One region of the Clostridium sp. CTA-17 genome, then DNA from elsewhere that is predicted to be linked to it. Evidence: riboswitches for the same ligand, from Rfam matches in the RefSeq annotation. Region 1 holds a riboswitch; each other region holds the start of a gene.
The links. A riboswitch is a leader RNA that binds a small molecule or an ion and turns the genes downstream of it on or off. The one in region 1 is predicted to bind thiamine pyrophosphate.

Region 1 (11,371 bases):
CAGGAAGCTATGGCATCCAGTTCATACATTTCACCAGTACTAGCAGTAGCACTACCAACACGACCAGCTTCTAGGGTACCTGCAAAACCATAAAGAACTCCAGCTAACATATAAACTAATAAAAGTGTTCTAACAACATTTACACCTGAAACCACAGCAGCTTCTCTGTTACCACCTATGGCATAAAGGTTTTTACCAAATTTAGTTTTATTCCATAAAGTCCAAATTACAGCTATTACAATAATTGCATATATAACTAAATAAGGTATTTTTATATTTCCATATATAGGAATGGAACCAAGTGTAAAATTACTAAAGGATTGGCTAAGACCACCTATTGGCATAGCTCCATATGGAGGTCTATCAAAGTATATTGAGTTAAGTCCATATATTCCTGTCATCATTCCTAGAGTAGCTATAAATGGAGGAACATTAAATTTAGAAACAACTAATCCATTTACAAGACCAACTATTCCACAAACAGCCATTGCTATTAAAATTGGAATGAATATAGGTAATTCAGGTAAATTAGGATACATTTTATATGCATAATCTCCAGCTTGAAGTAAAGAAGCTGATACTACGGCAGCAAGTCCAACTGTTCTACCAGCAGAAAGGTCAGTACCTTCAGTTAAAAGTATTCCTCCAACCCCAAGGGCTATTATTATACGAGAAGAGGATTGGCTTAATATATTAATAAAGTTTTTTAATGATAAAAAATCTGGTGAAATAATACAAATTCCTATTAATAAGGCCACTAAAACTATATAAATAGCATTATTCATTAACCATTGGCTATTTAAATTAAACTTTTTCTTTGATTTGGTTTGCATTGTTAACTCCTCCTGTTACTGATAGATATTTTGCAGATAGATGCATAATTTCCTCTTGGGTAGTTTCGTTAGCATTAACTATGCCAGAAACCCTACCATTACTCATGACTAGTATTCTGTCACATACACCTAAAAGTTCAGGCATTTCAGAAGAAACCATAATTATTCCTTTATCTTCTTTAGCAAGTTCATTTATAAGTTGGTATATTTCGAATTTAGCACCAACATCTATACCTCTAGTAGGTTCATCTAGAAGTAGTATTTCAGGTTTTCTAAGAAGCCATTTTCCAATTACTATCTTTTGTTGATTACCACCAGAGAGGCTACCGATTAGAGTTTTTTGACTTGGGGTTTTTACTTTCATTGAATCTATAACCCATTGAGTATCCTTAGATATTCTTCCATTTGCTAAAAGACCTGTTGAGGTTTTATAACTATCTATATTAGCTATTATAGAATTAAAATCTATAGGTAATTTTCCAAAGATTCCAGTTTGGCGTCTTTCTTCAGTAACAAGAGCAAAACCGTTTTGCATAGCCTTAAAAGGCTTACTGTTATCAACTTTTTTGCCATGTAAAATTATGTCTCCAGACCCCTTTTCTCTAAGGCCAAATAAGGTTTCTAAGGTTTCAGTTCTTTTAGCACCAACAAGGCCTGCAATTCCTAAAATTTCCCCTTTTCTAAGTTTAAAGGAAACATTCTTTAATTCATTTTTTGCATCACTAAGATTATTTACTTCTAAAATAGTTTCTTTAGGAGTATGATCCTTTTTAGGGAATCTATCAGTAAGTTCACGTCCAACCATAAGTTTTATTATTAAATCCATAGTCAGATCTGAAGCTTTTTCAGTAGCAATCCATTTACCATCTCTCATTATGGTAACTTCATCAGAAATCTCTAAGATTTCTTCCATTTTGTGAGAAATGTAAATTATACTTATTCCTTGCTTTCTAAGCTTGTTTATTATTTTAAATAGATGACTTACTTCTTTTTCTGTTAAAGAGGAAGTAGGCTCGTCCATTACTATTATTTTAGAGTTATATGAAACAGCCTTTGCTATTTCAACCATTTGCATTTGAGAAACAGATAGGGTAGAAACTTTATCCTTAGGATTAACATTTATATCTAAATCTTTAAAGATTTTTTCTGTTTCATCATACATTTTCTTTTCATCTATAAAAAGCCCTTTTTTAGGATATCTACCAAGCCAAAGATTATCCATAACATTTCTTTCTCTAACTTGATTTAACTCTTGGTGAACCATAGATACTCCATTATCTAGGGCATGTTTTGAATTCTTAAATTGTACCTTTTGGCCAGAAATAAAAATTTCTCCTGAATTAGGGTGATATATACCAAATAGACATTTCATTAATGTTGATTTACCAGCACCATTTTCTCCCATCAAGGCATGTACAGAACCTTTTTTTACTTTTAAGGTTACATTGTCTAAGGCTTTAACTCCTGGGAATTCTTTAGAGATATTTCTCATTTCTAACAGGTTTGAAGAGTCTTTCATCTTTTTTTACCTCCTGTTTTATTAAGGGCGTATATCAAAATTTATTTTGATATAGCCCCCTTATTTTTTATAAATTATTTATATGAATCTTCAGCAACGTTGATATTGTCTTTAGTTATTCCTACATATGGAACACGAATTGATTTTTTATCATCAAGTTTCCAACTAGTTCCATCAGTTATATCTTTTCCATTTACTAAATTCATACAAGAATCCACTAGAGCTTGAGCTTGGTTTTTGGCATCGTTTAATACTGTACCAGCCATTTTACCAGCTTTAATTTTATCTAAGGCTTCTGGGATGGCGTCAACACCATATATTGGAACAAATTTTTCAGGAGTTCCATCTAAATAGCCTGCTTTTTCAAGAGAAGAAATAGCACCTAAAGCCATTCCATCATTGTTGCAAATTACCATTTCTATATTGTCACCATTTTTAGCAATCCAAGCATCCATTTTTTCAGTAGCCTTAGTTGAATCCCACATAGCTGTATCCATTGCTAATTCTTCAGTTTCTATACCTGCCTTATTTAGTGTTTCAATAGAGTATTTTGTACGAGCTTCTGCATCAGGGTGACCAGGTTCTCCTTTAAGCATTACGTATTGGATTTTTCCATCACCATTTTTGTCCCAAGCAGGATTAGCTTTCCAACCTTCTGCCATTACTTCCCCTTGGATTATTCCTGATTCTTCAGAAGTTGTACCAACATACCAAACCTTATCATAGCTTTGCATAACAGATTCGTCTGGTTCCTTATTGAAGAATACTACTGGTAAGTTATCTGCTTTAGCTTTATCTACTACAGTAGGAGCAGATTTAGGATCAACTAAGTTTATTGCAAGAATATCAACACCCTTAGCTATCATAGTATCCACTTGTTCTATTTGTTTAGATTGATTATTTTGAGAGTCATTCATTAATAACTCGGCTTTTCCATCACAAAGTTTTTCTATATTTCTACGTTGGTATGACATGAAGTTATCTTCAAAACTATAAATTGTAGCTCCTATCTTAGGTGAATCGTTTTCTTTTGGTGTATCACCAGATGATCCAGTAGAGCCTGAACCTCCACCACAACCAACTAAAGTACCCATAGTTAAAGCTGAAATTAAAATTAGTGCTAAACCTTTCTTTTTCATAATAAGTCCTCCCTATTTTACCTTAAAACTTTATTGTAATTTTAAAACAATTATAACATAAATTGGAAATTAAACAAGAGATTTTTGTTAAAAAATAATAAAATAAGTATTATTTTACATTTATTTAGTTAAATTTTATAGATTGTATAAAGAAAAGGTTAGAAAATTTTAGTAAAAAAATATATAATATAAAATAAGAAAAGTAAGGAGTGATTATGTGGCTACTATTAAAGATATTGCAAAAGGTGCTGGAGTTTCAATAGCTACTGTATCTAGAGTTTTAAACTTAGATGAAACACTTAATGTGTCTGAAGAAACAAGAAAAAAAGTAATGGAAATAGCTGAAGAGTTAAATTATATACCAGTAAAAGAAAGAAAAAATAAAATAAAAAATTACACCATAGGTATAGTTTATTGGTATACAGAAATACAAGAATTAAACGATCCATATTTTCTTTCAATAAGAATGGCTGTTGAGAAAAAGTGTAGTGAAGAGAAAATTAAATTTAAACCAATAGATTTTCAAAAAATAATTAATGAAGGTACAAAAGAATATACAGATTTAGATGGAATATTAGCTATTGGAATATTTGAAGAAGAAGAGATAAGCTTAATGGAAAAGTTATCTAAAAACATAATTTTTGTAGATTCTTCTCCAGAGGAGTGGAAACACGATTCAGTAGTAGTAGATTTCAAATATGGAGTAAATCTTTGCTTAGATTATTTAACATCCTTAGGACATAAAGATATTGGATATTTAGGTGGTGAATCAATTCCACATAATGGAAATGAATCTACGAGAAAAGTAAATTATAGAGAAAAAACTTTTAAAGAATATATGGAGAAAATGGGAAACTATAAAGAAGAGTGGGTTCTAAAGGGAAGATTTTTACCAGAGCATGGTTATGAACTTATGAAGAGGATATTAAAAGAGAAGGATCTTCCTACAGCATTTTTTATAGCTAGCGATCCTATGGCCATAGGAGCTTATAAAGCAATATTTGAAGAAGGATTAAGGATACCAGAGGATATAAGTATATTAGGGTTTGACGATATATGTACTGCTAAATTTTTAACACCTTCCTTAACAACAATAAAAGTTTTTACTGATCATATGGGGAGTATTGCAGTTGATACACTTTTAGAGAGAATGAGGACAGGAAGAGAAATATCTAAGAAAATAGTTTTACCTGTAAAACTTATAGAAAGAGAAAGTTGTAAAAAACTTTAAAGATAAATTTACTTTTGTTTAACTAAAGAGACTACATGGAAATTTAGAGTTTTCCCATGTAGTCTTTTTTGATTATGTTTAAAATGTAACTAAGATTAAAATAAAGCTTTAATTTTTTCTAAGTTTTTTATACAGGCGTTATATCCTGAATTATAAGCATCTTCTAATTTGGTTACATCTTTTTCAAAGCTTTCAATAGCTTCATCTTCATTTGGCCTTATTATAATTGCCTTCCCATCTCTTTCTAATTCTTCACAAAATTTTATTGTTTCATTATATTTTATATGTCTTGATAAAAATGAATTTTTTAAATTAGGATATTTACGTCCAACTATTTTAGATGCTAACTTATTACTTTTTCCTAAAGTTTTTCTATAACTTTTAGGTCTAGTAAGAATTATTAAATGTTTTTCATTCCCATCTGCTATAGCTTTTTTTATTGGAATAGGATCTAAAAGTCCACCATCATAATATTCACTTCCATTTATTTTTATTGCTGGGAAAAGTATAGGGATAGCACAAGTAGCTCTCAAAGCCATATATTTTTCATCTTTAATTTTTCCATCTAAGTATTCTGTTTTTCCTGTGTTAGCATTTGTAACACCTACTAAAACTCTTCCCTTATAATTTGAAAGTGCATCAAAATCATAAGGGAAGAGTTTATTTGCTAATTCATCAAATACAAAATCTAAACCAAAGATGCTTCTACATCTAAAGAAGTTAGAAAGGCTTAAATATCTTTTATCATTTCTATATTTTTTTAATATTTCAATATTTCTTCCTTTTTGATTAGAAAAATATGAAAAACCATTAGTTATTCCTGCTGAAACTCCAATACAATAAGGAAATATTATATTATTGTCAAGAAGAGCATCCATAACTCCTGCACTAAAAATAGGACGAAAAGTTCCTCCTTCTAAAACTAAACTAACCATAAAATATCCTCCTAAGGTTCACGATATATTTAAGATTATAATCCTTAAATTAAAAAAATTCAAAAAAAGATATGTTGAAAAAGAAAAGGAGCTATGGTATCATTTGGATTAGAAAATAGCATAAAAAATAGCTAGGGGGGCCAGTAGTGTCTGGCTGAGATTAGAAATGAAATTTCTTGACCCTTTAACCTGATCTGGTTAATACCAGCGTAGGGAAGCCCAAGATACATATATTTAAATTGATTTTAAAGCATATATAGCCTTAGGGCTGTATATGCTTTTTCTTTTTTAGAAGGAGTGAAAAATATGAGTAAATTATTTAATGCATTAACAATTGCAGGGTCAGATAGTTCAGGGGGAGCAGGAATACAGGCTGATATAAAAGCTTTTTCCGCTAATGGAGTTTACGGAATGAGTATAATAACTGCCATAACAGCTCAGAATACTCAAGGAGTTTTTGGAATAATGGATGTTACTCCTGAAATCATAGAAAAACAGATAGAGGTTATTTTTAATGATATAGAAGTAGGTGCCATAAAAATAGGTATGGTATCTAAAATTGAATCAATAGAAGCTATAAGTAATGCTTTAGGAAGAGTAGAAAAATTACCTCAAATAGTATTAGATCCTGTTATGATTTCAAAAAGTGGATTTAAGCTTTTATCAGATGATGCAAAAAATACTTTGATAGAGAAATTAATACCAATAGCTACTTTAATGACTCCAAATTTACCAGAAGCAGAGGAATTGTTAGGTAGAGAAATACTTACAATAGAAGATATGAAAAAGGCAGCCTGTGATCTTAAAAAATTAGGAGCAAAAAATGTTTTAATTAAGGGTGGACATTTAGAAGGAGAGGCTACAGATATTTTATATGATGGTGAAAACTTTACTCTTTTTGATGAAGAGAGAATAGATACAAAGCATACCCATGGAACAGGATGTACCTTATCATCAGCTATTACAGCTAATTTATCAAAGGGAATGAATATAGTTGATTCTGTGAGATGTGGAAAAGAATATATTACAGGTGCTATAAAAAATGGGTTTGAACTTGGAAAGGGTGTTGGACCAACACATCATTTCTATAAATTTTACTAGGAGGAATAAAAATGGAAGTTTTGAAAAGAGAAAACCCTTTAATACATATGATAACTAATTATGTTACAGTTAATGATCTAGCACAAGTAACTATTAATTATGGCGGCTTACCTCTCATGGCTACACATCATGATGAATTAAAAGAGATAACTGGAATGGCTAATGGATTATTAGTCAATATAGGAACTCTAGAACCTTACCAAATGGAGTCATCAATGATTTCTATGAAAATAGCAAAGGAAAAAGGAATTCCCTCTGTTTTAGATCCAGTAGGTGTACAAGCATCCAAACTTAGAAGAGATTTTGCTAAAAAATTAATACTAGAGGGAGAGCCTTCACTTATAAAGGGGAATTTAGCTGAAATAAAAAACCTTATAGGTGAAACTTCAAATTCAATTGGAATAGATTCCTTTAATGATTCTTTAAGTGAAAATACAAAAAATAAGATAAAGGAATATGCAAGAGAAAGAAATCTTATAGTAGTTGTTTCTGGAGTGGTTGATTTTATAACTAATGGAGAAGAAAGTGCAAGTGTTAAAAATGGAACTTATAAAATGAGTAAAATTACAGGTACTGGATGTATGTTAGGAGCTTTATTAACACTAGCTTTAAGTTTTTATGACCATAAAGATTTAAGATTTAAAGAAGTGGTTAAAGCAGTAACTGCATGGGGAATATGTGGAGAATTAGCTGAGGAAAGATTAAGAGAAAAAGAAGGGTTAATGACATTTAAGCATAATCTTTTAGATGAACTTTCAATTATTAATGATGAAATAATAAAGGAAAGGGAGAAGGTTATTTATGAGTAATAAAGATGCGAAAAAATTATATTTAGTAACAGACTATAGGATTCCTTTTAATGAGCTTTTAGAAAAAACAAAGGAAGCTTTAATTGGAGGGGTATCCATTGTTCAATATAGGGCAAAGAATAAAGAAACTAAAGAAATGTGTAAAGAAGCTGGGGCTTTAAAAAAGCTTTGTGATGAGTTTGGAGCATTATTTTTAGTAAATGATAGAATAGATGTAGCCTTAGCAGTAAAAGCTCATGGAATTCATATAGGGCAAGATGATATGGAGGTTTCTATAGCAAGAGAAATAATGCCAAAGGATGCAATTATAGGTGTTACTGTTCATAATAAAGAGGAAGCTTTAAAAGCTATGAAAGATGGAGCAGATAACTTAGGAGTTGGAGCTTTATTTTCAACTAACAGTAAAGATGATGCAACATTAATGACCTTAGAAACTTTAAGAGAGATAAAATTTGTTTCTAATATTCCACTTTATGGAATTGGAGGTATAACTCCTTATAACTTGAATAAGGATATTTTAGAAAATCTAGATGGGGTAGCTGTTATATCTGCTTTGTTAAATAGTGATAATATAAGAGAAAAAAGCAAGGAATTTTTAAATATTCTTAGTAAATAAGAAATTTTGAATATTAAACTTAAAATATGAAATAATCAAAAAGAGGTTCTTAAGTTATAGAATCTCTTTTTTATTTAGAGTTTATTTTATAGTATAATATTTATAATTTAAGGACTATTTTAATTAAATCTTAATTTTAGATAGTCACAATTTAATTTTAGATATGCTTATTTGAGTATGGTCTTAATTTTATATAAGTTAGATAAGTAGTAATTTTAGGAGAATGATATGAGAAGAGAGTTTGAGGTATTAAATAATATTTTTGGATATAGGGAGTTTAGAAAAGGTCAACAGGAGGTAATAGATAAGATTTTAAGTGGAAAGGATGTATTTTGTATATTACCTACTGGAGGTGGAAAATCTTTATGTTATGAAATACCTGCTTATATTTTTAAAGAAACAACACTTGTTATTTCTCCCTTAATATCTCTTATGAAGGATCAAGTTGATAATTTAAATTCCTTAGGAATTAATGCTGCTTATATAAGTGGAGGAAATGACTTTGAAGAGGTTAAAAATATAATTAGGAAATTCATAAAAGGAGAATTGAAGCTTCTTTATGTATCACCTGAGAGATTAGAAAATAGATATTTTTTAGATAATATAGAAAAAGCTAATATTGCACAAATTGTAGTTGATGAAGCCCACTGCGTATCAATGTGGGGCCATGACTTTAGAAAAAGTTATAGCAAGATAAAACCATTTATTTGTAATTTAAAGAAAAGACCAATTATTACAGCCTTTACAGCTACGGCTACAGAGATAGTTATGAAGGATTCTATTGAACTTTTAGGTCTTCATAATCCCTTTATTTATAAGGGGAGCTTTAGTAGAGATAATTTGGAGATAAATGTATTAAAAGAAGTTGATAAATTAGAGTGTATAAGTGAAATTATAAGTGAACATGATGAAGAGTCAGGAATAATTTATTGCTCAACTAAAAATGAAGTTGAGGAACTTTATAAACACATGCTTTATAGAGGGAAAAGTGTAGGGAAATATCATGGATCCTTGAAAGATAAGGAAAAAAATTATTACCAAGAAGAATTTTTAAATGATAATTTTAAGGTTATGATTGCCACAAATGCTTTTGGTATGGGAATTGATAAACCTGATGTTAAGTTTATAATACATTCAACATTTCCAAAAAGTATAGAAAATTATTATCAAGAAATAGGCCGTGGAGGAAGAGATGGAAGCTTAGCTAAGTGTTATCTCCTTTATTCAGAGCAAGATATAAGAGTTATGGATTATTTAATAAGTTCAACTACAGAAATATCTAGAAGAACTATAGAACTTAAAAAACTAGAAAAAATAATAGAGTTTTGTAATTATGATAAGTGTCTTAGAAAATATATTTTAGATTATTTTGGAGAGGAAAACTCTATAAAATATTGCAATAATTGTACTAACTGCTTAAAAAATAGCGATTTAATAGATATGACATTAGAGGCACAAAAGATATTATCATGTATATATAGAACAAAGGAATCCTTTGGAGAAAGTGTTTTGATAGATATTTTAAGAGGCATTCATGGACCTAAAATTGAAAAGTATAAGCTATATGAGCTTTCAACCTTTGGAATAATGAAAGAATATACAAGCAAGTACATAAAAGATATAATAAATGAGCTTTTATCTATTAATGCTTTAGAAAGAAAAGAAGGAACATATTCTATGCTAAAGTTAAATAGAAAGTCTATAGGAATATTAAAGGGAGAAGAAAAAGTACTTTTAGAGGTTAATAATAATGAAGAAAGTATGTGTAAGGATTTAGAACTTTTCAAGAAACTTCGTATTTTAAGAAAAGATATATCAAGAAGGGAAGGAGTTAAACCATACATAGTTTTTACAGATTCAATGATTATGGAGATAATAAATAAAAATCCTAAAAATAAAGAGGATTTAAAAAATATTAGAGGTTTTGGAGAGCAGAAAATAATAAAGTATGGTCCTTTTATTCTTACTACTTTAAGGGATTATGAAAAGTATGGAAAAAGAAATTAGTTTAACTAATTTCTTTTTTTATTATATATAGTTTTTGTCATAGAATATAATGTATTGTGAATATATTTAGGGTAAAGGAGGGATTACAATGGATTTTAAAGAGTTTATAAAAAGTGATAGGGAAAAACATAATAAGCAGAAGTTTAAGGGAACATTTATTGATTATTTAGAAATTGTAAAAGATAATCCTGACGTTGCTAAACTTTCTCATAAAAGGATTTATGATCTAATTATGGATAAAGGTTTTGAGATATTAAGACCTGAGGAAAATGCAAAAATTAAAAAAATATATGGTAATGAAAAGATTAAGAAATATAACTTCTTCAAGGAAGATTTTTATGGAATTGATACAGTTGTTATGAAATTAATGAACTATTTTCATTCAGCATCAATGAAGGGAGAGGAAGCAAGACAAGTACTATACTTAGTTGGTCCTGTTGGAGCAGGTAAATCTTCTTTGGTAGAAGCTATAAAAAAAGCCTTAGAAACTGCGCCACCAGTATATGTTTTAGATGGATGTCCAATGCATGAGGAACCTTTACATTTAATACCTAAGCATTTAAGAAAAGAATTTGAAGATATGTTAGGCGTTAAAATCGAGGGAGATTTATGTCCAGTTTGTAAGTATAGATTATTAAATGAATTTGGTGGAGAATATGAAAAGTTTCCAGTTTCAACAAAGAATTTCTCAATTCGTTCTAGAAAAGGAATTGGAGTTGTACCACCAGTAGATCCTAATAATCAAGATACTTCAATTTTAACAGGATCTATTGATATTTCTAAAATGGATATGTATCCAGAGGATGATCCAAGAATATTCTCATTAAACGGTGCATTTAATGTTGGTAATAGAGGATTAGTTGAATTTATTGAGGTATTTAAAAATGATGTGGAATACTTACACACTATAATAACTGCAACTCAAGAAAAATCTATTCCTTCACCAGGTAAGGGGTCAATGATTTATTTTGATGGACTTATAATAGCTCACTCTAATGAAGCTGAGTGGAATAAATTTAAATCTGATCATACTAATGAAGCAATTTTAGATAGAATTGTAAAGATTGAGGTTCCGTATTGTTTAGAACTTAGTGAAGAAATTAAAATTTATGAAAAAATATTAAAGAAATCTAACTTTGATGCTCATATAGCACCTCATACTATAGAAATTGCTTCAATGT
Region 2 (11,371 bases), on a different contig from region 1:
GGGATACAGTTATGACAACTCCACCAAAATCGTCTAAATAATCTTCTAATCTATTTAAAGTTTCAATATCTAAATCATTTGTAGGCTCATCTAGTAAAAGCACATTGGGGGCTTCCATTAGAACTCTTAAAAGGTGAAGTCTTCTTCTTTCTCCTCCAGATAACATACCTATCATTGTCCACTGAAGTGTTCCATCAAATAAAAACTTCTCACACATTTGTGATGCAGTTATTCTTTCACCTGTGGCAGTTTGTAAATACTCTCCTGCTTCTTTTATGTAATCTATAGCTCTCATCTCTGGATGCATATGTGTATCTTCCTGTGAGAAGCAAGCTATTTTTACAGTTTCACCTTTTATTATTTCTCCACTATCTGGTGCTACTTTTCCTTCAATCATTCCCATAAGTGTTGATTTACCAATTCCATTAGGTCCTACAATACCTATTCTATCACTTCTTAGTACTATATAGTTAAAATCATCAACAATCTTTTTATCACCAAAGCTTTTATTTAGGTGTTCTATCTCTATTATTTTCTTTCCTAATCTCGTTCCCATAACAGAGATTTCTATATTTTCATTTTCAATAAATCCTTCTTGATTTACTAATTCATCAAATCTTTGAAGTCTAGCTTTTTGCTTAGTAGTTCTAGCCTTTGCACCTCTTCTTACCCAAGCTAGTTCTTTTCTCATAAGATTTTGTCTTTTTTCCTCACTGGCTTTTTCTATGGCTATTCTCTCCATCTTCTTTTCTAAGAAAACAGAATAATTTCCATCATAGCTAAATAATCTACCTCTATCTAATTCTAATATTCTATTTGTTACTCTATCTAGGAAGTATCTATCATGAGTAATCATTAAAAGAGCGCCTTTTCTACTATTTAAGTATTCTTCTAACCAACTTATAGTTTCATTATCTAAATGGTTAGTAGGCTCATCTAATATTAATAATTCACAAGGAGTTATTAAGGCAGCTGCAAGCATTATTCTCTTCTTTTGTCCTCCAGAAAGATTTCCTACTTTTTCTTCAAAATTAGTTATTCCAAGCTTAGTTAAAACATTCTTTGCTTCACTTTCCATATCCCAAAGATTTAAAGCATCTATTTTTCCTTGAAGCTTTATTAATCTTTCAGAATCACTATCTTTAACTTCACCCTTATCTATTTTTTCAAGTAACTCTTCGTATTCTCTTAATATTCTCATTTCCTCTGAGTTACCCTTAAAAACTTGCTCTAAAACAGTAGCATTATCATCATAATCTGGTGTTTGAGCAAGATACTCTATTCTTACTCTATTTCCCTTTGTTACTGTTCCTTCGTCTGGTTCTTCAACTCCAGCAACTATTTTTAAGAAAGAAGATTTTCCAGTTCCGTTAACTCCTATAAGACCAATCTTCTCTCCTTCATTTATTCCTAAAGATACATTATTAGCTAAAATTTTTTCTGAATAGCTCTTACTTATATTTTCAAGAGTTATTAAATTCATCGATTATCCATCCTTTTCAAAACAAATCTTATTTTCATTATAATATAAACTCAAGTTTCTTCCAAAACTAAAATAAGAGCTGCATCAAATAATCTAATTTAATTATGATGCAACTCCTTATTAAAATTTTCTATATATTATTTATAGGCTTCATTCTTTTAGCTAACATTTTTATTGGCATTATTGTTATCACTATAGCTGTTAATAAACTTTCAACTCCTGCACTACTTGTATTATAAATTATTGAATAAATCCATAAATTCATTCCTGGAGGAGCATATTGACCAAAGAAAATCACTCCTGATATTATGCTTACAAAAGTACTTATACTACCAGCCATAAGTGAGCCAAAGAATATTTTATATTTCTTATCTATTTCAAATGATCCCGCTAGTCCTAAAGCCATATTTGACAGTATGTAATCAAGTAAAAATTGTACTGGGTGTACTATAAAAGCTCCGTTTAATATTTTCAAAAGCCCAAATATCAATCCTCCTGTAACTCCAACAGTTCTTCCATATACTAATGATAAAAGCATTATTGGAAGCATAGAAAAGAAAGTTATTCCACCACCTTGAGGATATCTAACTAAAGGTATCATATAAAGCACATAAGAAATAGCTACACTTAGTCCAATCATGATAATTTCTCTTGTTGTAATTTTATGTTTTCTTAAATCTAATATGTATAAACCTAATATTAAAATTCCAATTAAAGCTACTAAATAAACACTCATTATTTTTCACCTTCATCATACGCCATATTCCAAAAATCAAGTTCGTACAAACTAGCTCTTTTAAATATATCTATTAATCTTTTTTGTTTTTCTTCAGATAAGTTTGAACATTTTTTATCTACGTAAGCTAACCACTCATCTGTAAACTTATCAAATCCATCAGAAGCATACTCATCAATCCAAGGTTTAAAGAAATTCCCCTGTAATTTGTTAGAGTATTTTTTTGAAATATATTTTCCTATATAGCTATAACTCCATGTACATGGTAAAGTTGCAATAGCAATCTCATCTAAATCTCCGGTTAACGCTATTGCTTGCATATAGCTTGTATAACTTATAGTAGTACTCTTATATTCTCTTTTCTCTGCTTCTAATTCTGATATACCAAATCCTTTTAAATATTCTATATGTACCGCTGTTTCATCCTCCATAGTTCCCTTTGTTGAATTATAAAAGAATTTCATTTCTTCCATAGTTTTAGCTTTAACTACTCCAGCACAAAAAACTTTAGCATATTCTTTTAAATAAAGGTAATCCTGAACTAAATACTCTCTAAATTTATTCTTATCTAGAGTTCCTTCTCCAATTTCCTTTATAAATGGGTGATCTAAATACTTTTCCCATATAGGCATTGCTTCTTTTAATAATTTTTCTGTAAATCTCATATTCTATATCTCCTTTAATCTTATGATTAAACCTAATAGCCCAAATAAGAATTACCTCAAAGTTTTATAAAATCTAACTAAAAACTTCATACACTTTTTAGTTTATAATCATAGTTGGTTATAACATTTCTAATAAAAAATAAAAGCTACATCCATGTAGGATGTAGCTTAATTTATAAAAAGTTATAATAATCTAAACATATAAAATACTATTATAAAACTTTCTACAGGCTTTCCTACGCTGGTATTACCCAGATCAGGTTTTAAGGGTTAATAACGAAATGTTATCTCTCAGCCAAAGGCACCCCTAGCTATAAAGTCTATATTAATTATATATATTTTCCCTAATAAATTCTAGGTTATTTTTTACTTGAGTAAAATTCATATTTTTAATTTGCTCATGTCCACTTCTATAATCAAAAGGATAATAAAGTTTACACGAAATGTTGTATAGTATAAGTGAAAACAAATCTAAATAAATAAAGGAAAAACTTTCAATATAATTATACAACAAAATTGTTTAGTTATATTTGATAAAATCATCAAATTTCAAACCGAAATAAAATTAGAGCTGATTTTATCTCAATTAGATTTAAATGATATTATATTTAATCTTCAAAAAAATATAACTCTCGTGGTCAGAAAGGATATAGCGTTAGAAGTATGATTTCATCGTTAATTTCTATGCAAGTTAATAAAATAAAAACATTTAAAAGTTTTTTATTCAATTATCTTACCATCTTTAATTATAATTTTTTTGCTACAAAATGAAGCAATATTTTCATCATGGGTTACCAATATTATGGTTTTTCCTTCACTATTTAGTTTTACTAATAGTTCCATTAATTCAATTCCTGTTTTTTGATCTAATGCACCAGTTGGCTCATCAGCTAGTATTATTTCTGCACCACTAACTAATGCCCTTGCTATAGCCACCCTTTGTTGTTGTCCTCCAGATAACTCTGTTACTTTCTTATTTATATGATTTATAATATTTAATTCTTTTAAAGTACTTTCAATTAAAATTTGCTTTTCACGCTTTTTCATTCTTCTAAATATTAGTGGTAATTCTACATTATCATAAACACTATAATTCTTCATTAAAGCAAAATGCTGAAAAACAAAACTAAGGTGCTTATTTCGTATATTGCTTAATTCCTCATCTTTTAAATTAGAAATATCAACTCCATTTAAATAGTAACTTCCATCACTAGGTTTGTCCATAGTTCCAATTATATTAAGCAATGTAGATTTTCCTGAACCTGATGGTCCCATTATAGCTATAAATTCACCTTTATTAATAGTTAAATTTATATTCTCTAAAGCTGTTGTTCTATTTTCTTTGCCATACTTTTTAGAAATATTTATAAGCCTTATAATTTCCATTACTCAATTCCTCCAATCAATTCCTTTGGTGTTAATCTTTTTAAAAATATCAATGGAAGTATAGATGTTAATAAGGTAATAACAATTATGATATTTGTGCTTATTATAAATACAGTTATCATAGATTTAATATTATCAAATATAAAAATACTTATTGCTAATACAATTACTAAACTTATTAAATTTATTAATAATATTTCTCCTATTATTAAACTGTTAATATATTTCTTACTAGCTCCAGCCATTACTTGTATTCCAATTTCTCTAACTCTACTTTTTATAGAAGAAATCATAACACTACTCATACCAATAATAGAAGAAATAAATAAAAATCCTATTATAAACATCAAAAATTCTCTAACAGATTTTCCATTTTTATTAAAATAGTCGACTTCTTGTTGAATACTCTTAGTTATAGTTTTTTCTCCAACTATTTTTTTATATAAATCTTCTATCTGCTTATTGGTAGATGAACTATTTATATTAGAATCTAATTTATAAAATATACTTTGAAGTCTTCCACCTGATACATCTAAATTATCTTTATCAGTTCCGGTATAAGGCACTAAAAATTCATTATCTAAATTAACAAATTCAGATTGAGTGTATGTTCCTTCATTAAACCACTCTGTACCTTTTTTCATAATTCCTTTTACTATATACTTTTTTTTAGTAATTTCATCTGTTAATATAGTTCCAACATTTATTACATTAGAAAATTTATTTCCTATAAGTATTGGTGTAATTTCATTAACTGATTCAAAATCATTTTCAATTAAATTTTTTCCTTCTGAAACCTCTATGTTCATTAATTTAAACATATACCAATCTAAATTTATTATATCAGAGGCTTCAAGAGCATTTTGAGAATATGTACCTAATGTTATTTCATCCCTTATTTTTAAATAGTCATCATCATTTATTAATTCTTCATATGCAACATTAGTATAATCATATGAACCAATACCGTCTACTCCCTTTAGATTGCTTACTTCTTTTTCAAATTCATTTATTCTTTTGCACTGTTCCCCACTATCCAATTTTACATTTACAATTAAATGATAACTTCTTTCAGTATCAATTTTATTTTTTATTTTATTTTCTAAATAACTAACACTATTTAGCGAAATTATTAAATTAAATAATAATAATAAAGAAACTGTTAATTGAAATATCATTAGTATTACAACAATCTTTTTTTTTAACATAGACTTTAAAATTAACTTCATTTTATCCATATTATTAAACTATCATAAAATTTAATTATAACTCTACTTCTAATAAATTTATAATAGTATTACTCACCTCACTTTAAGTTTATAAAGTTTCTATAATTTAAGCGCTTCTATAGGTTGTACTTTAATAGATTTAATTATTGGAATTATTGCAGTTATAACTCCACTAAAAATAGAAATAGCTATAGCTACAATAAAATTATTAATAGTTAAACTTAAAGGAATTTTTATTAAGTTCTCTAATAATAAACTTAATATTAACTGTACTATTAATGCAATTATTGTTGTAATTAACGTAAGCTCAATAAACTCTGTAATTATTAACTTACTTATATTTTTATTACTTATACCAAAAGATTTTCTTATGGCTATTTCCTTTCTTTTATCATTAACCCAGTAAAAGGATAAATTGATCATATTAATTATTGAAATAAGATAAATTAAAAGTGATGAAAATAAAATTGGATTAGATTTTAAATCTAACCTAACGTTATTTTTTAAAGAACTATTATCTCCATAACTAACATTTATATTATCAAGTTCAAATTTACTTTTTAATTTCTGTACTATATCAGTAGGATACATCTCAAAGTTATCTATGTAAATTTCTTTTGGCGAATAATCTTCATCAGAAATAACCTTTTGAGGCAATGAATTAATAGGCATTACTATTTTATCTTCAAAGTTATTTCCGATAATTCCAATAACCTCATATTCTTCATCATCAATATTTAAATATCCTTCTTTTATTAAATCTTCATAATTTTCACTTACTAAAACAACTTTATCTCCGTTTAAAATATTTTCTTTTGAAAAATATCTTCCACTTTTCAAAGGATATTTCCACTCATTATTAAATTGCTCGGCTGTAATTGAATTTATAAGTTCACTACTTCCCTCAATATAACAACTTAAATTTTTAAAAGAAATTCTATTTTCTAATTTTAAATCTTTATTAATTTCATAAAATGATTTAAATATGTCTGAATTCCTACCACTAACATTCAGTATAATTGTATTTTTACTAAAACCCTCACTACTTTGTAGTATCATATTCTTTTCTTGTTCAATGCTACTAATACCTATAGAAATGAGCAATATGGAAATCAAAAATCCTATCAATAAAAAAATAGATGTTATTTTATGTGCTTTTAGTTGCTTAAATGATATATATATTAAATTTTTCATATAGAACTCCTTATAACATAAGAGTTACTAAAACATAAGTTTAGTAACTCTTTTTAATTTAAACTAAGGGGCTTGAGAAATTATTTCTTTATCATACTCAATATCAGTATTAGCCCAATTTACTATGTAATTATATGAGTTAAATGTTTTACAACTCCAAACTTCACCATGTACTGAAGCATATCTTTGCCCTTTATCATACCCCATATTATACATATCATTATACCATAATCTTACCCAAACCCCCTTTTCAGGATCAAATTTTGAAGTCCTATCGATTCTTGCATCAGCAACATTATTAGTTGTATAATTATGAACAGTTGTTAGTTTTGCTGTTGCTTGAAATGATCCTGAATATAAACTAGCTGTATTAGTTTTAGCATACGCTAAAGAACTAATCATACTAACTCCTAAAATAGAACCTAATAAAACTTTTTTAATTTTTTTATTCATAAATTCCCCCCCAATTCTAAATATAACCTGTTAAATTAAACGAACACTGCTCTTCTCAAACTTTGAGAATATAATGAATTTGAAAAGAACTAGTTTTTAAGATATTTTTCATAATAACTCAACAAGTTCCATATATTTCATAATTTTATTGTATTTATCTCATAAATATTTTCAATACATTTTGCATAACTGGTCATGTTTTAATACATAACTGGTCATGTTTTCATAAAAACCTAATCAATATTATTTATTTGTATTCAAATCATATTTAATTTTAAATTTATATTGTATATAGTTTTATTTATTATAAATAATTCTACTTTTCCAATAAATATATAAAGACTATTATTATCATTCTATCTATAGAAATAATATATAATAGTCTCTAAATAAATTTTAAAATCTCATATAAAAATTATTCCAATAATCTCTACTTTGCATCATCATTTCTCTAAGCTCTTCATCATTGCCATACTCATCATACCACTTTTCTAAAATTTCATAAGCAACACCATGATATAATAAACTTCCTATAACAAAAGGTTTAGCTGGTACATCACTTAGAGACATTATGGTTACACCTGTTCCTATGGTTCCATATATAATAGCTCTCTCTGGAGTAACAAAAGATTTCGCTTTCTTTTTAAAGTCAGTATCTCTTATGTATTTCTTTAATCTTTTAGGTGTAGGAATAACTATAGCTTTTATCATTTTTTTCAATCCTTAAAATTACTCTTATTAGAAATATATATTAAATATTATCTTATTATTCTAAAGTACTAATTTATTTTTCTTAAATGCATTTTAAACCTATTGGAAAGCCTAGAATATGTTATAATCTTATAAGAATTATTTTGGAAGGAGCTATTTAAATGGCGAGTAAGTTTTATTTACACAAAGGTAAAAACAAAAAAGCTGAACAAGGCAGACCTTGGATATATATTGATGAAATAAACGAATATGATGGAGATTATGAAAACGGAGATATAGTTGAAGTTTACAATCATAAAGGTTATTTCTTAGGAAAAGGCTATATAAATGACAGAAGTAAAATAACTATAAGAATAATGACTAAAGATATAGATGAAGAAATAGATGAAGATTTCTTCAAGAGAAGATTTAAAACTGCATGGGAATATAGAAAGAAAGTTATAGATACTTCTTCATGTAGATTCATCTTTGGAGAGGCTGATTTCCTTCCTGGTCTAACAGTTGATAAATTTGAAGATTATTATGTAATTCAAATATCAACTCTTGGAATGGATAAATATAGAGATCTAATAGTTAAAATTCTAGTTGAAGAATACGGTGCTAAAGGTGTCTATGAAAGAAGTGATATAAAAACTAGGGAAATAGAAGGTTTAGAGCAAAGAAAAGGCTTCTTAACTGAACCATTTGATACAGATATACAAATAGTTGAAAATGGAGTTAAATACATAGTTGACTTAGAAAATGGTCAAAAAACTGGTTTCTTCTTAGATCAAAAAGAAAACAGGGCTGCAATGCATAGAATATGTAAAGATATGGATGTTTTAGATTGCTTTACTCATACTGGCTCTTTTGCTTTAAATGCTGGTATAGCAGGGGCTAAATCAGTTTTAGGAATAGATGTATCTCAACATGCTGTAGACTGTGCTACTAGAAATGCTGAGCTTAATAACCTTCAAGATAGGGTTAAATTTGAAAAGCATAATGCTTTTGATGTATTAGGAGATTGGTCAAGAGAAGGAAAACAATTTGATGTTGTTATTTTAGATCCACCAGCTTTCACAAAATCAAGAAATACTGTTAAGCAAGCAATAAGAGGATATAAAGAAATAAATCTTAGAGGAATAAAAATGGTTAAAGAAGGTGGTTACTTCGCTACATGCTCTTGTTCACATTATATGGATGAAGAACAATTAAAGAAAACTGTAGCCGAAGCTGCTCATGATGCTAGAAGAACTTTAAGACAAATAGAAGTTAGAACTCAAAGTGCAGACCATCCTATACTTTGGAACTCTGATGAATCATATTATTTAAAATTCTTCATATTCCAAGTATTCTAGAATTTTTTTAATTTAATGCATATTAAAAAATATATTGGTTAATATAATAGTGTAGCAAAAAAGATATAAAGTTAATATCTTAAATTGTAAATAAAGGGGTGCCTTACAAAATCGGCATACACTCTAAAATTTGTATTTAAGGGTTAATCATTAATTTAAATATTAAATATATTATTACTATGAGGTGCTTTACATAAATGGCATACACTCGTTAAATGGTCATAATCAATTTAAATATTTAAATATCTATTTTAAGCTACTCACTAGTTAGGACTGTTTATTCTATCCTAATTAATGTACATATAATATTAGATGTATTAAAAGAGAAAGGTATCTGAAAACTCAGATACCTTTCTTAATTTATTTATGAAACTGTTTTTGCAGAAACTATACTAACACCTGTTCCTAAAACGTCTTCTATAATTACATCTCCAACTTTAATTGGAAGTTTAACAGAAGCCTTGTTAATTTCCTTCATTACATCAAATATCATTCCCTTTGGAATAGGTTCCTCTGTTTTAACTGGTATAACCATATTATCACAACCATCTATTTTAACAGTTGAGGTTACTATTCTAGTTGGATTTTTAACCTCGTTTAATCCATAAATTTCTCCTCTTTTACATGTGTTTCCTGTAACCTTTTCTAACTCTGTATCTACTGTTAAATGACATCCTCTAGGACATACTATGCATATTAATTCTTTTACCATTATTATTCACCATCCTCTAATGAAATTGTTATTGCTCCTTTAGCATTTTTTAGCTTATCTTTAAGAATTGTAATTCTCTCCATTTCTGCAGGAACAACATGAGGTTTCTTAAAGCTTTGAATAACATTTCCTTCTTCATCTCTAACTACTATTTGTTTATTTTTAAATACATTTCTAACTCTCATAAATACATTTAAATTTCCATCTAAAGATTCAATTTCAAATTTTTGAGGAACTGTATAACTTATATTTTCTCCATTTTTTATTTCAGTGAAATGATTTAATCTCTTTTTACCTTTAATATATTTAGCAGCATTTTTTCCTGCATTCTTAGCCTCCTCAGTTACAAAGTCAACTAAGTCATGAACATGGACAACATTACCACAGGCAAATATACCTTCTCTATTTGTTTCCATACTTTCAGAAACTACAAGTCCATTAGTTCTAAGGTCTAATTCAACTCCTGCATTTTTTGAAAGCTCATTTTCTGGTATTAATCCAACTGATAATAATAATGTATCAGCATCAAATTCTATTTCAGTACCTTTTATAGGTTGTCTATTTTCATCAACCTTAGCTATAATAACCTTTTCTAATCTTCCATCACCCTTAACATCAATAACTGTATGAGATAAGTATAGTGGAATTCCATAATCCTCTAAACATTGAACAATATTTCTAGTTAATCCATTTGAATAAGGCATAAGCTCAACAACAGCCTCTACCTTAGCTCCTTCAAGAGTCATTCTTCTAGCCATTATAAGCCCAATGTCTCCTGAGCCTAAGATAACTACTTTTTTACCTACCATGTAGCCTTCCATGTTGATAAATCTTTGAGCAGCCCCTGCAGTGAATATTCCTGATGGTCTATCTCCTGGAATACTTATAGCTCCTCTTGTTCTTTCACGACATCCCATAGCAAGTACTATAGATTCTGCTTCTATTGTTAAATATCCTTTTTCAATATTTATAGCATGTATTATTTTTCCTTCTATTTCTAAAACCATTGTATCTAACATAACTTCTATGTTAGTTCCTTCTACCATATCAATAAATCTTCCAGCATATTCAGGTCCTGTAAGTTCTTCTTTAAAGGTATGAAGACCAAATCCGTTATGAATACATTGATTTAAGATTCCACCTAGTTCTTTATCTCTTTCTATAATTAATATTTTTTCTACTCCATTTTCATGAGCTTCATAAGCTGCTGCTAATCCTGCTGGGCCTCCACCTACAACTACTAAATCATATTTCATAACTAAATCCTCCTACTTTGTTTTTCCACTTATTATATATGAACCATTTTTATCTAAAAGCACTTCTTCTATATTCATACCAGTTTCACGAGATATTATTTCTTGAACTCTAGGTCCACAGAAACCACCTTGACATCTTCCACAACCAGGACGACATCTTCTCTTAACTCCATCAATAGTTCTAGCTCCTAAAGTTCTATTTATACTAT
Region 3 (11,371 bases), 350 kb from region 1:
TAAACATCATTTAATATCATAGTTGTTCCCAAAAATGAATCCTCTAAATTTATATTTTTTCCTTTTTCTTCATAATAACTTTCTCCTATATTTAATATCTTTTTAATGCTCGAAAATGTAGCTTTTAGCGCTTCATTATTTTCAGCATAAACATTAAAAACACTTCCTAGTGTTAAAACACCAATTAATGAAAATCCAATAACTTTTTTATATTTTTTCTTTTTTCTTATATTGTTTCGTTCCGGTAACTCATTTAACACTTTCATCATTTTATTTTTAAATTCATCACTAGCTCTTAAATTTTCTTTCTTTCCTATATCCCTAAGTTCTTTATCAAATTCTTTCTTTAAATCTTTTCCCATTTAAACTCCCCCTATAATTTTAAAAAGTTTTTCTTTTCCCCTACTTAATCTTGATTTCACAGTTCCCTTAGGTATATTAAGAATTTTACTTATATCATTTATGGATAAATCCTCAAAATAGAATAATTCTATAACAACTCTAAACTCTAAATTTAAAGTTTTAATTGCCTCCTTCAAATCAATTTCACTTATTTTTTCATCAGAAGTTTCCAAAGCAAATATTTCTGATACAGGTATTATCTTATTTCTCTTATTTAGTATCTTGTTACACTCATTTATAAATATCCTTGTTATCCAAGTTTTAAAATATTCTTCATTCCTTAGATTTACTATATTTTCATAAGCTTTTATTATCATGTTTTGAACAGCATCTTCCACATCATACTCATTTTGTAACATCCTTTTACTAACTCTATAAAAGAAATCCATATTTTCTTCAATAAGAAAAATAAACGCTTCCTTATCACCTTCCATTGCTAAATTTACTTTACTCTTTATTTTCTTTTTTCTATTTTTCAATATATTAAACTCTATTAAATTTCCTATTTCCATTACCCCTCCACTTTTATTTACATAGCTATTTTTTTATTCACTATTTAGATTCTCTGTGTAAATAAAAAGTTCCCTAAAAGCAAAAAAAATCTACAGGTAAAATATCTGTAGATTTTAAGTATAAAAAATATTTAATTTCTCTGTATTAATACAAATTAAAAACTTTGTAAATTAGTTGTTTTCGTGAGTAGTCATATCTCCTGATCTTAATGCTCTTCTTTCAGCTATTAAATTTTTAACTAAAACATCAATAGTCCAATTAATAGACGTTTCTGTAACCATTGCAACTAACGGTCTTTGTATGCCTACTTTTTTTAGATTTTCTAAAAATATATGAACTTTTCCAGGAGCTATGGCATTAAATATTATTGCTCTTTCTTTAACTCCTTCACCTTCTGTTTTTTCAATTTCGTCTTCTAATATATTCTTTATAGTTTCTTCTCCATTTTTAGAGTTTAAAACTATTTGATCTTTTATTCCCATTATTCTAGCAAAGTTTTGTATTTTCTTTAATTCTTTATTTCCAAAGTTATATAAGATTACACAACTTCTTCCTTCTTGTTCACTTCTATCTGAAATATCTATTCTCTCAAATGACATAATCAATTCTCCTTTGATAACAAATTGTAATTATTAATTAATATCAATTATATCATATTTCTATTAATAATCATATAATTTACACTTTTCTTTAAGTAAGCCTACATATATTTAAAGAACTTTAAAAGTATTTAGGCACTTCTTTATATTATTACTCATAAATAAAAGTGACATACATGCAAAATCATCAGCACCAGCCCCTAATACTTTTTTAAAGTTATGTTCATTTATTCCTCCTAAGGCTATGACCTTGCAATTTACCTTTTCCTTAATTTCTTTTATAAAATCAATTCCCTTAGGAGTTGCACCCTTCTTACATTGTGTTTCAAAAATAGGAGATACTAATATATAGCTTGCCCCTAATCTATCAACTTCAATGGCCTCTAAGATAGAGTGAACAGATACTCCAACCTCTAAGGATTTAACATCTTCTAAATTTCTCTTAAAATCCTTAAAGCTTAAATGAATAAACTTCTCCTTCAAAATCCTTGTTGCTTCAATATTGGAATTTATTATTATATTTGTTTCCTTTGGAACTAAATCTCTTATTTTTATATAAACCTCTATTAATTCCTCTGTACTTAAATCTTTTTCTCTTAAAATTATATTTTTAACACCATATTTACCTGCTTCCTCTATGGTATTAAAATATTTTTCCCTATTTACTAACTTTCTATTGGTTATTAAAAACATAAAAATCACCATTTTATAAAATTAAAAACTTATTTTAAAATCTATGCCAATCCTTAAATATAGGTTGATACCCTTGACTTTTTATTAATTCCTTAACTTCACTTACAGAACTTTCATCATTTATATCAAATTGGCTTGTACCTTTTTCTTTTAAAGAATGACCTCCAACTTCAGTAGAAACTCCAGCACTGATTTTACTCACTCCTAAGGGAATTAAATTTCTTCTAAAATCCTTTCCTTCTCTAGTAGATATATTTATTCCCCCTTGAGGATCAAATAGTCTATAGGCTAAAAGTATTTGAACTAGCTCCCTATCATCAACTTCATTTAACTTTTTAAGCCCTCCTTCACAGGGTCTTATTCTTGGCACTGAATAACTTATATCTATATGAGGATACTTATCTCTTAAATATTTTCCATGCATTGCTGTAAAGAAGGCATCTATTCTAAAATCAGCTAATCCTAATAAGGCTCCTATACTTATGCTTCTCATTCCAGCTTCTGCTCCTCTCTCTGGAGCTTCTAATCTGAATTTATAATTTTTCTTTGGACCAGCCACATGAACCCTATCATATACTTTTTCATCATAGGTCTCTTGATATACAGTAAGCCCTTCAGCACCTGCTTCTACCACCTTTTTATATCCCTCTTCTGTCATTGGATATATTTCAATGGTTATGGAAGGAAATTTCTCTTTCAAAGTTTTAATGCTCTCTTCTATATACTCTACTGGAGTATGATATTCACTTTCCCCTGTTAATATTAGAATATGTTTAAATCCATCCTTTGAAATAGCTTCCCCCTCTTTTTCTATTTCTTCTTGATTTAATTTTTTCCTACATATTTTATTTTCTACATTATACCCACAATATGAACACTTATTTACACAATAATTTGAGATATACATAGGTGTATATAGTAATATTGTCCTTCCAAAATATTTTAAGGATAGATTTCTTGCTTCTTGAGCCATTTCTTCTAAAAACTCTTCTCCCATAGGAGATATTAAATTAAGTAAATCCTCTGGTCTCTTATTTCTTTCATAAATACTTCTTAATACATCTTCCTTTTTTACAGAATCAAAATATCCATAAAAATCAAAATCTCTATATTTTTCTACTACATCATAAAAACTCAATTAAATCATCTCCTAATCTAAAAATCCAGTAAGTGGAGATGAAGCATTTCCAAACTTTGATTCTCTTCCCATTTTAGCTTCATAAGCTAATCTGCCACCTTCTACTGCCATTTTAAAAGCTCTAGCCATATTTATAGGATCTTCTGAGGATGCTATGGCAGTATTAACTAAACAAGCTGCCGCTCCCATTTCCATGGCTTCCATAGCCTGTGATGGCTTTCCTATACCTGCATCAACTATAATAGGAATATCTAATTCATCTATCATTATTTGAATCAATTCTTTAGTCTTTAACCCTCTATTGCTTCCTATAGGTGCACCAAGTGGCATTACAGCTGCCGCTCCAGCTTCTATTAATCTTCTTCCTGCATAAAGATCTGGACACATATAAGGAAGGACAATAAAGCCTTCATCAGCTAATACCTTAGTTGCCTTTATGGTTTCTTCATTATCTGGAAGCAAATACTTAGAATCTGATATAACTTCTATCTTTATCCAGTTTCCACATCCCATAGCTCTTGCTATCCTTGCTATTCTAATAGCCTCCTCTGCATTAGTTGCCCCAGAAGTATTAGGAAGTAGTATTACATCCTTAGGTATATTTTGAAGAATATCCTCTTCCTTATTATCTAAATCTACCCTTCTTAAAGCTAAAGTTATAACTTGAGAGCCACTTCCCTCTAAAACATCCTTTATTATTTCATTTGAAGGATATTTACCACTTCCAACAAAAAGTCTATTTTTTATTTCTACTCCACCTATTATTAACTTGTCCATAAAAAACTCCCCTTTTCTACTCACTACTCTTCTTATTTCTTCATATTTTAGACTAGTATTTTATTTTTTATATATAAACTCTGTCTAAAAAGCAATTAAAATTCACTCTATTTTTACTATTATTTATTTTTGAAATTCTATTTTATTAACAGCTATATCTATAACTAAATTAGCCATGTGATTTGCACATATAGCCACTCTAGGAGCCATTAATCCACAGCCTTCCCTAGCTTCATTTACTAAATCTCCACAAATATAAAACTTATCTGTTATTTGCTTTGTTTTTATTAAATTTGAATCATAAAAGCCAGCCATTCCTGAAGAGGAAATCAAAAATTTGTCCTTCATATTACTTAAAACATAATTAGCTAATAAGGCTTTGTAATCTGGATTATCAAAAGCTTCTATTATTATGTCAGCTCCTTGTAAAATACCCATATTATCTTCAGAAAGCTTAAGATTTAAAGCTTCTATTTTTATAAAAGGATTTATTCTAATTAAGTTTCTTTTTAAAGCAGTTACTTTAAATTCTCCAATATCCTCAATATAATACTGTTGCCTATTTAAATTAGAAGGTTCTACTATATCAAAGTCTACTAAACTTATACTTCCAACCCCTATTCTTCCTAAGGAAATAGCAATATTAGATCCAAGGCCTCCACATCCAGCTATTAAAACCTTAATTCTTTTTAGTTTTTCATGAATACCTGGTGTATGCCTAGATACCATTAGTTCTTCTAACTCCTCTTTATTAGGCATAATTCCCTTTTTTATAAAGACAACCCTATCTCCATCATTAAGCTCCTTATCTTCTACAAGTGGAAATCCATTTAAAACTATAACATGAGAATCAGGAAATTCTTCATTTTTTAAAGAATACACTGTGCAATTTTCTTTTACCTCTCTCCACTTTTCATTAATCTTTATATTCATAAAGGCTCCTCTTATCTTTTTTCTCTTTTATTTTCAATGACCTTTTATTGTTTAGACTTCTTAAATCATTCTTAATCATCCTCCACCAACAAAGGCAATAATCTCAATTACATCTTCATGATTAAGTAATATTTCATTATAATTACAGGAATTAACTATCTCTTTGTTTAGTTCTACAACAACCCTGTTACTATTTACATTTAAACTTTCTAGTAAATCATAAACTGTATTAAGTTCACCCTTTTCTAACTTCTTACCATTAACAATCATCTTTTCACCTCTTTCCCAATAACTATCGCTTTTATACCAACAAAAAAGGTTTAGCAATATTGCTAAACCTTTAAAAATATATTCTCTAATTAATCATAATAATATTTTCTAATATGAAAAATCACAACTTAAAATATACTTCCCTACGTTGGTATTAACCAAATCAGGTTATTAGAGTTAGGATTAAAAATCCCTCTCAGCCTTTTACAGCACCCCTAGCAATATCTTAAAATTATTTATTTTTATTTATCATAACTCAAAAAACATTTTTTATCAATTAGTTTTTTCCTTATTTTCTAATCTTCTATTTTTCATTGTTATTAAATTATTATTTAACATAGCTGTTAATATTAATCCTATTAAAGCTATAATAGCACATGTTAAAAACAATTTAGTATATCCAGTATTCATTGTTTGTTGGAATGCAGTTTCTATTGCATTTTTAGCTCCATCTAAACTTTGCATATATGATTTTTCAATCATGTCAATGTTCATATGAGGATTATTAGCAAACTTGTCTCCTAAAGTTGCAAATTGTGATTGTACCATTCCTTTTATAAGACTAAATATATTCGTAACACTAGCATTTCCCATTGAATTAGCAAAGCTTGAAGCTCCACCACTGTTTGACATTATATTAGACATTCCATCCACATGTGGCATAACTTTTTGTAATGCTTCTGGTACTCTTCTACCAGCATCTGATATAAAGTTAATAAGAATATTGGGTGAAACTGCAATACCTATAGATTTAACTAATGATACTGCTGATTGTCCAACTGTAGCCTCATTATCCGGTACTAAGCTAAGCATTAAATAGTTTATTGGTGTTCCCATAGAGAAGCCTAACCCAAATCCCATAATAGCTAGTCCTATTACTAAATTAACCATACCTGGGTGTTTAGTTGTTACATATCCTTGATAAAGGTTACCTATTATAACTAAACACATACCTATTAATAATACTTTTTTAACCCCTATTTTATCAATAAATTTTCCACCTAAAGGTGCTGCTATACCTACAAATATTGCAAATATTGTAACTATATATCCACCACTCCCCATTGGAGTTCTTAATATATTTTCACTAAATTGAGGAATAAATACTGTTGCCATTAATCCACACCCTACAACAAAGCTTAATATTAAAGTTATAGCTATTTCCTTATTAGTAAAGTAAGATAAGTTTATTACTGGATCTTCGGCTTTTCTTTCTACCCAAACTAATACTGGAATTGATATTATAAATATTAAAAGATATGGCCAAACATCTAGTGATTTTATTGAATTAGTGAAATCATAGAATCTTAAGTTTGTAGCTCCATACATTAATGATAAGATTAATATGGTTAATACACCTGAACCAAGAATATCTAACTTCTTAATTCCTTGTGCAGAAGTATTTTCTTCTAATTTAGTTGCCATAAGTAATATTATTATACTGATTGGAACATTTACTAAGAATAAAAAGCCCCAGTTTTTATCTCCAAAGATAGAAAGTATTCCAGAACCTAAGCTTGGTCCTACAACTGTTGCTATTCCATATATTCCTCCAATCATTCCTAAAGCTGAACCTCTTTTTTCCACTGGGAATGATGTTCCTATGTACGCTGTAGCTATTGGCATTATACCTCCGCCACCTATTGCTTCTATAGCCCTTGAAAATAATAAAAATGTATAACTATTTACATAGTCTGATATTCCACATAGTAAGGAACCTAGTCCAAATAGAGTTATTGAAACCATGTAAACTTTTTTTCTACCATACTTATCAGAAAGTTTTCCCATAAGAGGCATTGATACAGCATATGCTAAGGTATATATTGTTACAACCCAAACACTAGCATTCTGTGAAACTTTTAATCCCTCAGCTATTATATCTCTTGCTGGTGAAACTATGCCAGAATCAATAGCTCCCATGAATATTCCTAGTAAAAAGACAGCCATGGTAATTCCAACTGATTTTTTCTTCATTATTGTCACCCTTTCTTAAGTTTTTACTTATTCTAAGTGTGACTTTTATTAATATTATTTTTTTAAATACTATTAATAAAACTCACAGTGAATTATGTTCAGTTTACTATCTAAAACTTCTAAAATCAAAGTTTGAATTTTCTTAAATTCTCCCAAAATTCATTAAAACCCAGTATTTATTTTATTTTTATTCATATTTAGTTAATATTTTGTTAACATTATATTTTCTAAAAATTAAGGGCTATATCAAAATAAAAGTATAAAACCTATAAATAGTGTCTTACTCAATATTTGTAAGTTTTATTCACCAATTATTTTGATATAACCCATTTTAGCTATTTTAACTGCTCAATTTGTTCCTTTAATTTTCTTATTTCTTCATCTTTTTCTTTTAGCTTAGTTTCATAATAGTTGTCTTTATCATCTAAATTATTATTTAGCATATTTATTAAAGAAGCCATTTCATCTGCACTTCCTACAATTCTGTTAAAAAGCAAAAGATTAGATTTTAATATCTCTGGTATCTCTTGATGGGAATATCTTAGTCTATGATCAATTTCTCCATATCCTTCCTCAAAAATAGTCCTTACTTGTATCTCAGCTATTGTTGTACTATCTTGGGTAAAATTTAGTTCAACTAAATAATGAACTGATCTATATCCTGATTGTCTTGATATAACTTCAATACCCAGATTATCAAATATACTTCTATCATCTCCATCTCTTATATTTGCTGTTATTTCAATTACATTCCAAGTCTTTATTATGAAATCATGTATATCCTTCCATTGATCCTTAAATATATGTAAAACTCTTATTCCTATTAAATCAGTTATTTCATTTTTATAGTTATACTCGTTAAAGTAAAAATCCTCACCATATTTTTCTTTTCTATCTTCTGTTTTTCGTATTATTTTTTCTATTAATCTATCTGGATTTTTTATCCTTGATTTAACAGAATGAACATTTTCATTAGAACGAAGTATATTTGCTATAAAATCAGCTTGATTATAATAAGACCCCTCAAACTTTACAAAATCATTATATATTCTCTCTAAATCTTCAAATTTAATTTTATTTTTTTCTATGTGTTCTTCTACGTGAGGATATTTTTGAAGAAAAACTTCTTTATTTAAACTTCTCATAACTATCTCCCCTTGTTTTAATTTATTGTTGTATGTAATACACTATAAGCTCTATTTCTCTATTAACCTCTTTAAATCTTCTAAACCTAAATCAATTTCCTCTTTGGAGAAATTACATTTTTTTAGTTCTTCTTCACTTTTATTAGCTAGCAAGTTATACATTTTTTCTCCTATTTCATATATTTCAATAGAAGGATTTTTCTCTGCTTCTTTAAAAAGCATATCCTCTGCCTCATCAATTTTACCTTTAGATATTAATCCTCTTAAAGTTATCCAAAAAATATCATCCTTTGAATAAGTATCAGCTAAAAGAAAATCATTTTCTCCATCATTATTTAATAAGAATCCCATTAAAACACCTACTTTTCTATTTCCTTTTTTATATGCTCTTTTTTAAAATACATAACTCTATTTAAAAAGCTCTAAATATTCTTCATATCCATTTTTCTTTAATTCTTCCTTTGGAATGAATTTTAAAGAAGCAGAATTTATGCAATATCTTAATCCACCTAAATCCTCTGGTCCATCACAAAATACATGACCTAGATGTGAATCTCCTAATCTACTTCTAACTTCTGTTCTAATCATTCCATGACTTTTATCTATCTTTTCTTTTATTATGCTTCTATCTATTGGTTTTGAAAAGGCAGGCCATCCACAAGAAGAGTGAAATTTATCCTTTGAAGTAAATAAAGGCTCTCCTGTTGTAACATCTACATATATTCCTTCTTCATTAAAATCCCAATATTCATTTGTAAAAGGTCTTTCAGTTCCATTTTCTTGAGTAACATAATATTCTTCCTCAGTTAAGATTTTTTGTAATTCCTCTTTTTCTTTCTTTGTATATTTCAAAATGATCACTCCATTTTTTATTTATTATTATTTTAATGCTTTATATTTACATTCTTTCAAGATAATCTTTTATATTTTCAATTATTATTTCTAAAGCTTTAATACTCTTTAATACATTTCCTTTTATACATAATGAATGTCCAGCATCATCTATTTCTAATACTCTTAATCCTTCATATTTTATTTTCTCCAAATTCTCTGAAGATATTAAAGTATCCTTAGTGCCAGTTATTATTAATCCTTCTTTATCTAATTTCTCTTTAAAGGTTTCATTGATAGGAGTTAAATAAATATTTTTAATATCAATATCACAATTTTCTTTAATTTCTTTATGTATTTTACTTTGCAATACTGTACCTAGACTTTTACCTATAAGAATAATTCTCTTATATTTTCCTCTTCTAAGTTCTAAGGCACTAAAAATAACATCTAAACTTTCAAGGAATAATTCCCTAATATCATTTTCATCATGTCTATTAAAAGGTTCTCTACTAACTTGAAATCCATATTCTATTCCTAAATAATCAAATTTTAAATCTAAAATAAGTTGTTTAGAATAATCTAAAAGTGCTTTATCCAGGGTGTACCCAAGTCCAGGTAATATTACAGCTAAAGTATCACTTTCATTACAAATTAATTTATTCTTAGTTATACATTTCCACATTGATTGTTTCTCTATATTAAGACTATTCATATTTTACTCACCTTCTTTTTAAATTCTATTATATAATTATATGTTAAATTTTTTCAAGGAAGAAAAATTTATATTTTTCAAAGGATTTTCTATAAAATGGAAGAATATATAATATAATCTCTCTTTTAGAAAGGAGTTCTCATGAATATTGATAATATAAAAGAAGTTCAAGCAAAAAGCAATAAAATGATCTCTGAAATTCATTTTAAAGAGCAATGTAGTTGGCTTAGAAATTCAAAAAAGGAAAAAAATTTAGAAGAAGACTTTTCAAAAGAAATTTATGATGATCTAAAAGATAAAAAAATTTATTTAGAATTACTTGAAAAGGAAATTAAAGATATTTTTTCTAGTAGAGATTTTACAAATAAAGAAAAGAAACGCATATATGAATTAACTAATGAATCTTTTTGGAAATGGAAATTTAATTTAAGTAAAAAATAAGAAAACATCATTAGTATTTTCTAATGATGTTTTCTTATTTTTACTATTTACTTGTTTTTCCTGTATTGTTTTCAGTTTGATTACTATTGTTTTCTTCTTTAGAAGTATTTTTTATAACTTTAAACTCATATCCTTCATTTTTGTAGTAATCTATTATTTGTGGTAATATTTCTACAGTTTTTTCTTTTCCTGCTGCATCATGCATAAGAATAACTACATGATTTTTTCCCTTTGATGTCTTTTTCACATAATTAAGCATTTCCTCTGTAGAATATGGTTTTCCCTCTGCATCACCATCTAAGGCATTCCAATCAACATTTATTATTCCATTTTCTTGTAATATATTATCGAACTCTTTAAGAGAAGGATCCTTATAATATTTTCTTGTTCCATAACCTCCTGGCATTCTTAATACCTTACAATCAAATTCTTCTCCCAAAATGCTCTTCATTATATCATTAGTCTTATTAAGCTCATTCATGAAAGAATCAATATTCAGCTTATTTCCTGGGTATAATTTTTTAAAGTCATGACTATAACTGTGATTTGCAATTGCGTTCCCACTTTTTAATTCTTCTTTTAAATACTCTTGTCTTTTAGAATCTTTTTCTATACTACTTCCTAAAACGAAAAATGTTGCATGTACATCTTTCTCTTTTAATGTATTTAATATCTTTTCTGTGGAATTAGATGGACCATCATCAAAAGTTAAAAATACATACTTACCCTCACCTTTATATGTATCATTAGCCATTGCTTGTACCTCTTTAGCATCAACTGCATATTTATCTGCTTCATATGTAATATTCATTCCTGGCATAACATCATCTGGATTAGGTTTTAACACCTTATCCTGATTAGCTTGTCCTTCATTGCTTGAAACCTTATTAATTGAATTGCTACCTATCATTGTAACAACTTTTATTCCACCCCATAATAA

Region 2: another riboswitch for thiamine pyrophosphate. It lies ahead of tenA (thiaminase II); the one in region 1 lies ahead of thiD (bifunctional hydroxymethylpyrimidine kinase/phosphomethylpyrimidine kinase).
Region 3: another riboswitch for thiamine pyrophosphate. It lies ahead of thiS (sulfur carrier protein ThiS); the one in region 1 lies ahead of thiD (bifunctional hydroxymethylpyrimidine kinase/phosphomethylpyrimidine kinase).

Annotation. Positions count from the first base shown of each region.
Region 1 covers NZ_BAAABF010000002.1:364,895-376,265, forward strand. Annotated here, with positions in the region: gene mglC (galactose/methyl galactoside ABC transporter permease MglC) at 1-833, opposite strand, end outside; gene mglA (galactose/methyl galactoside ABC transporter ATP-binding protein MglA) at 805-2,352, opposite strand; gene mglB (galactose/glucose ABC transporter substrate-binding protein MglB) at 2,427-3,491, opposite strand; gene ACYUCG_RS06045 (LacI family DNA-binding transcriptional regulator) at 3,709-4,722, shown strand; gene ACYUCG_RS06050 (patatin-like phospholipase family protein) at 4,818-5,657, opposite strand; TPP riboswitch at 5,781-5,890, shown strand; gene thiD (bifunctional hydroxymethylpyrimidine kinase/phosphomethylpyrimidine kinase) at 5,964-6,758, shown strand; gene thiM (hydroxyethylthiazole kinase) at 6,770-7,567, shown strand; gene thiE (thiamine phosphate synthase) at 7,560-8,183, shown strand; gene recQ (DNA helicase RecQ) at 8,412-10,190, shown strand; gene ACYUCG_RS06075 (PrkA family serine protein kinase) at 10,279-11,371, shown strand, end outside.
Region 2 covers NZ_BAAABF010000007.1:101,898-113,268, forward strand. Annotated here, with positions in the region: gene ACYUCG_RS11730 (ABC-F family ATP-binding cassette domain-containing protein) at 1-1,483, opposite strand, end outside; gene thiT (energy-coupled thiamine transporter ThiT) at 1,614-2,219, opposite strand; gene tenA (thiaminase II) at 2,219-2,884, opposite strand; TPP riboswitch at 3,101-3,203, opposite strand; gene ACYUCG_RS11745 (ABC transporter ATP-binding protein) at 3,605-4,270, opposite strand; gene ACYUCG_RS11750 (FtsX-like permease family protein) at 4,270-5,478, opposite strand; gene ACYUCG_RS11755 (ABC transporter permease) at 5,599-6,693, opposite strand; gene ACYUCG_RS11760 (hypothetical protein) at 6,757-7,146, opposite strand; gene ACYUCG_RS11765 (hypothetical protein) at 7,543-7,857, opposite strand; gene ACYUCG_RS11770 (class I SAM-dependent rRNA methyltransferase) at 8,019-9,194, shown strand; gene ACYUCG_RS11775 (DUF1667 domain-containing protein) at 9,559-9,906, opposite strand; gene ACYUCG_RS11780 (NAD(P)/FAD-dependent oxidoreductase) at 9,909-11,162, opposite strand; gene ACYUCG_RS11785 (FAD-dependent oxidoreductase) at 11,175-11,371, opposite strand, start outside.
Region 3 covers NZ_BAAABF010000002.1:18,379-29,749, reverse strand. Annotated here, with positions in the region: gene ACYUCG_RS04480 (DUF4179 domain-containing protein) at 1-362, opposite strand, end outside; gene ACYUCG_RS04475 (sigma-70 family RNA polymerase sigma factor) at 363-914, opposite strand; gene ACYUCG_RS04470 (DUF3783 domain-containing protein) at 1,086-1,514, opposite strand; gene ACYUCG_RS04465 (thiamine phosphate synthase) at 1,626-2,207, opposite strand; gene thiH (2-iminoacetate synthase ThiH) at 2,242-3,345, opposite strand; gene ACYUCG_RS04455 (thiazole synthase) at 3,358-4,122, opposite strand; gene thiF (sulfur carrier protein ThiS adenylyltransferase ThiF) at 4,246-5,055, opposite strand; gene thiS (sulfur carrier protein ThiS) at 5,131-5,325, opposite strand; TPP riboswitch at 5,449-5,552, opposite strand; gene ACYUCG_RS04440 (MFS transporter) at 5,599-7,299, opposite strand; gene ACYUCG_RS04435 (RelA/SpoT domain-containing protein) at 7,635-8,444, opposite strand; gene ACYUCG_RS04430 (DUF6483 family protein) at 8,496-8,795, opposite strand; gene msrB (peptide-methionine (R)-S-oxide reductase MsrB) at 8,853-9,296, opposite strand; gene ACYUCG_RS04420 (alpha/beta hydrolase) at 9,343-9,990, opposite strand; gene ACYUCG_RS04415 (hypothetical protein) at 10,132-10,431, shown strand; gene ACYUCG_RS04410 (polysaccharide deacetylase family protein) at 10,475-11,371, opposite strand, start outside.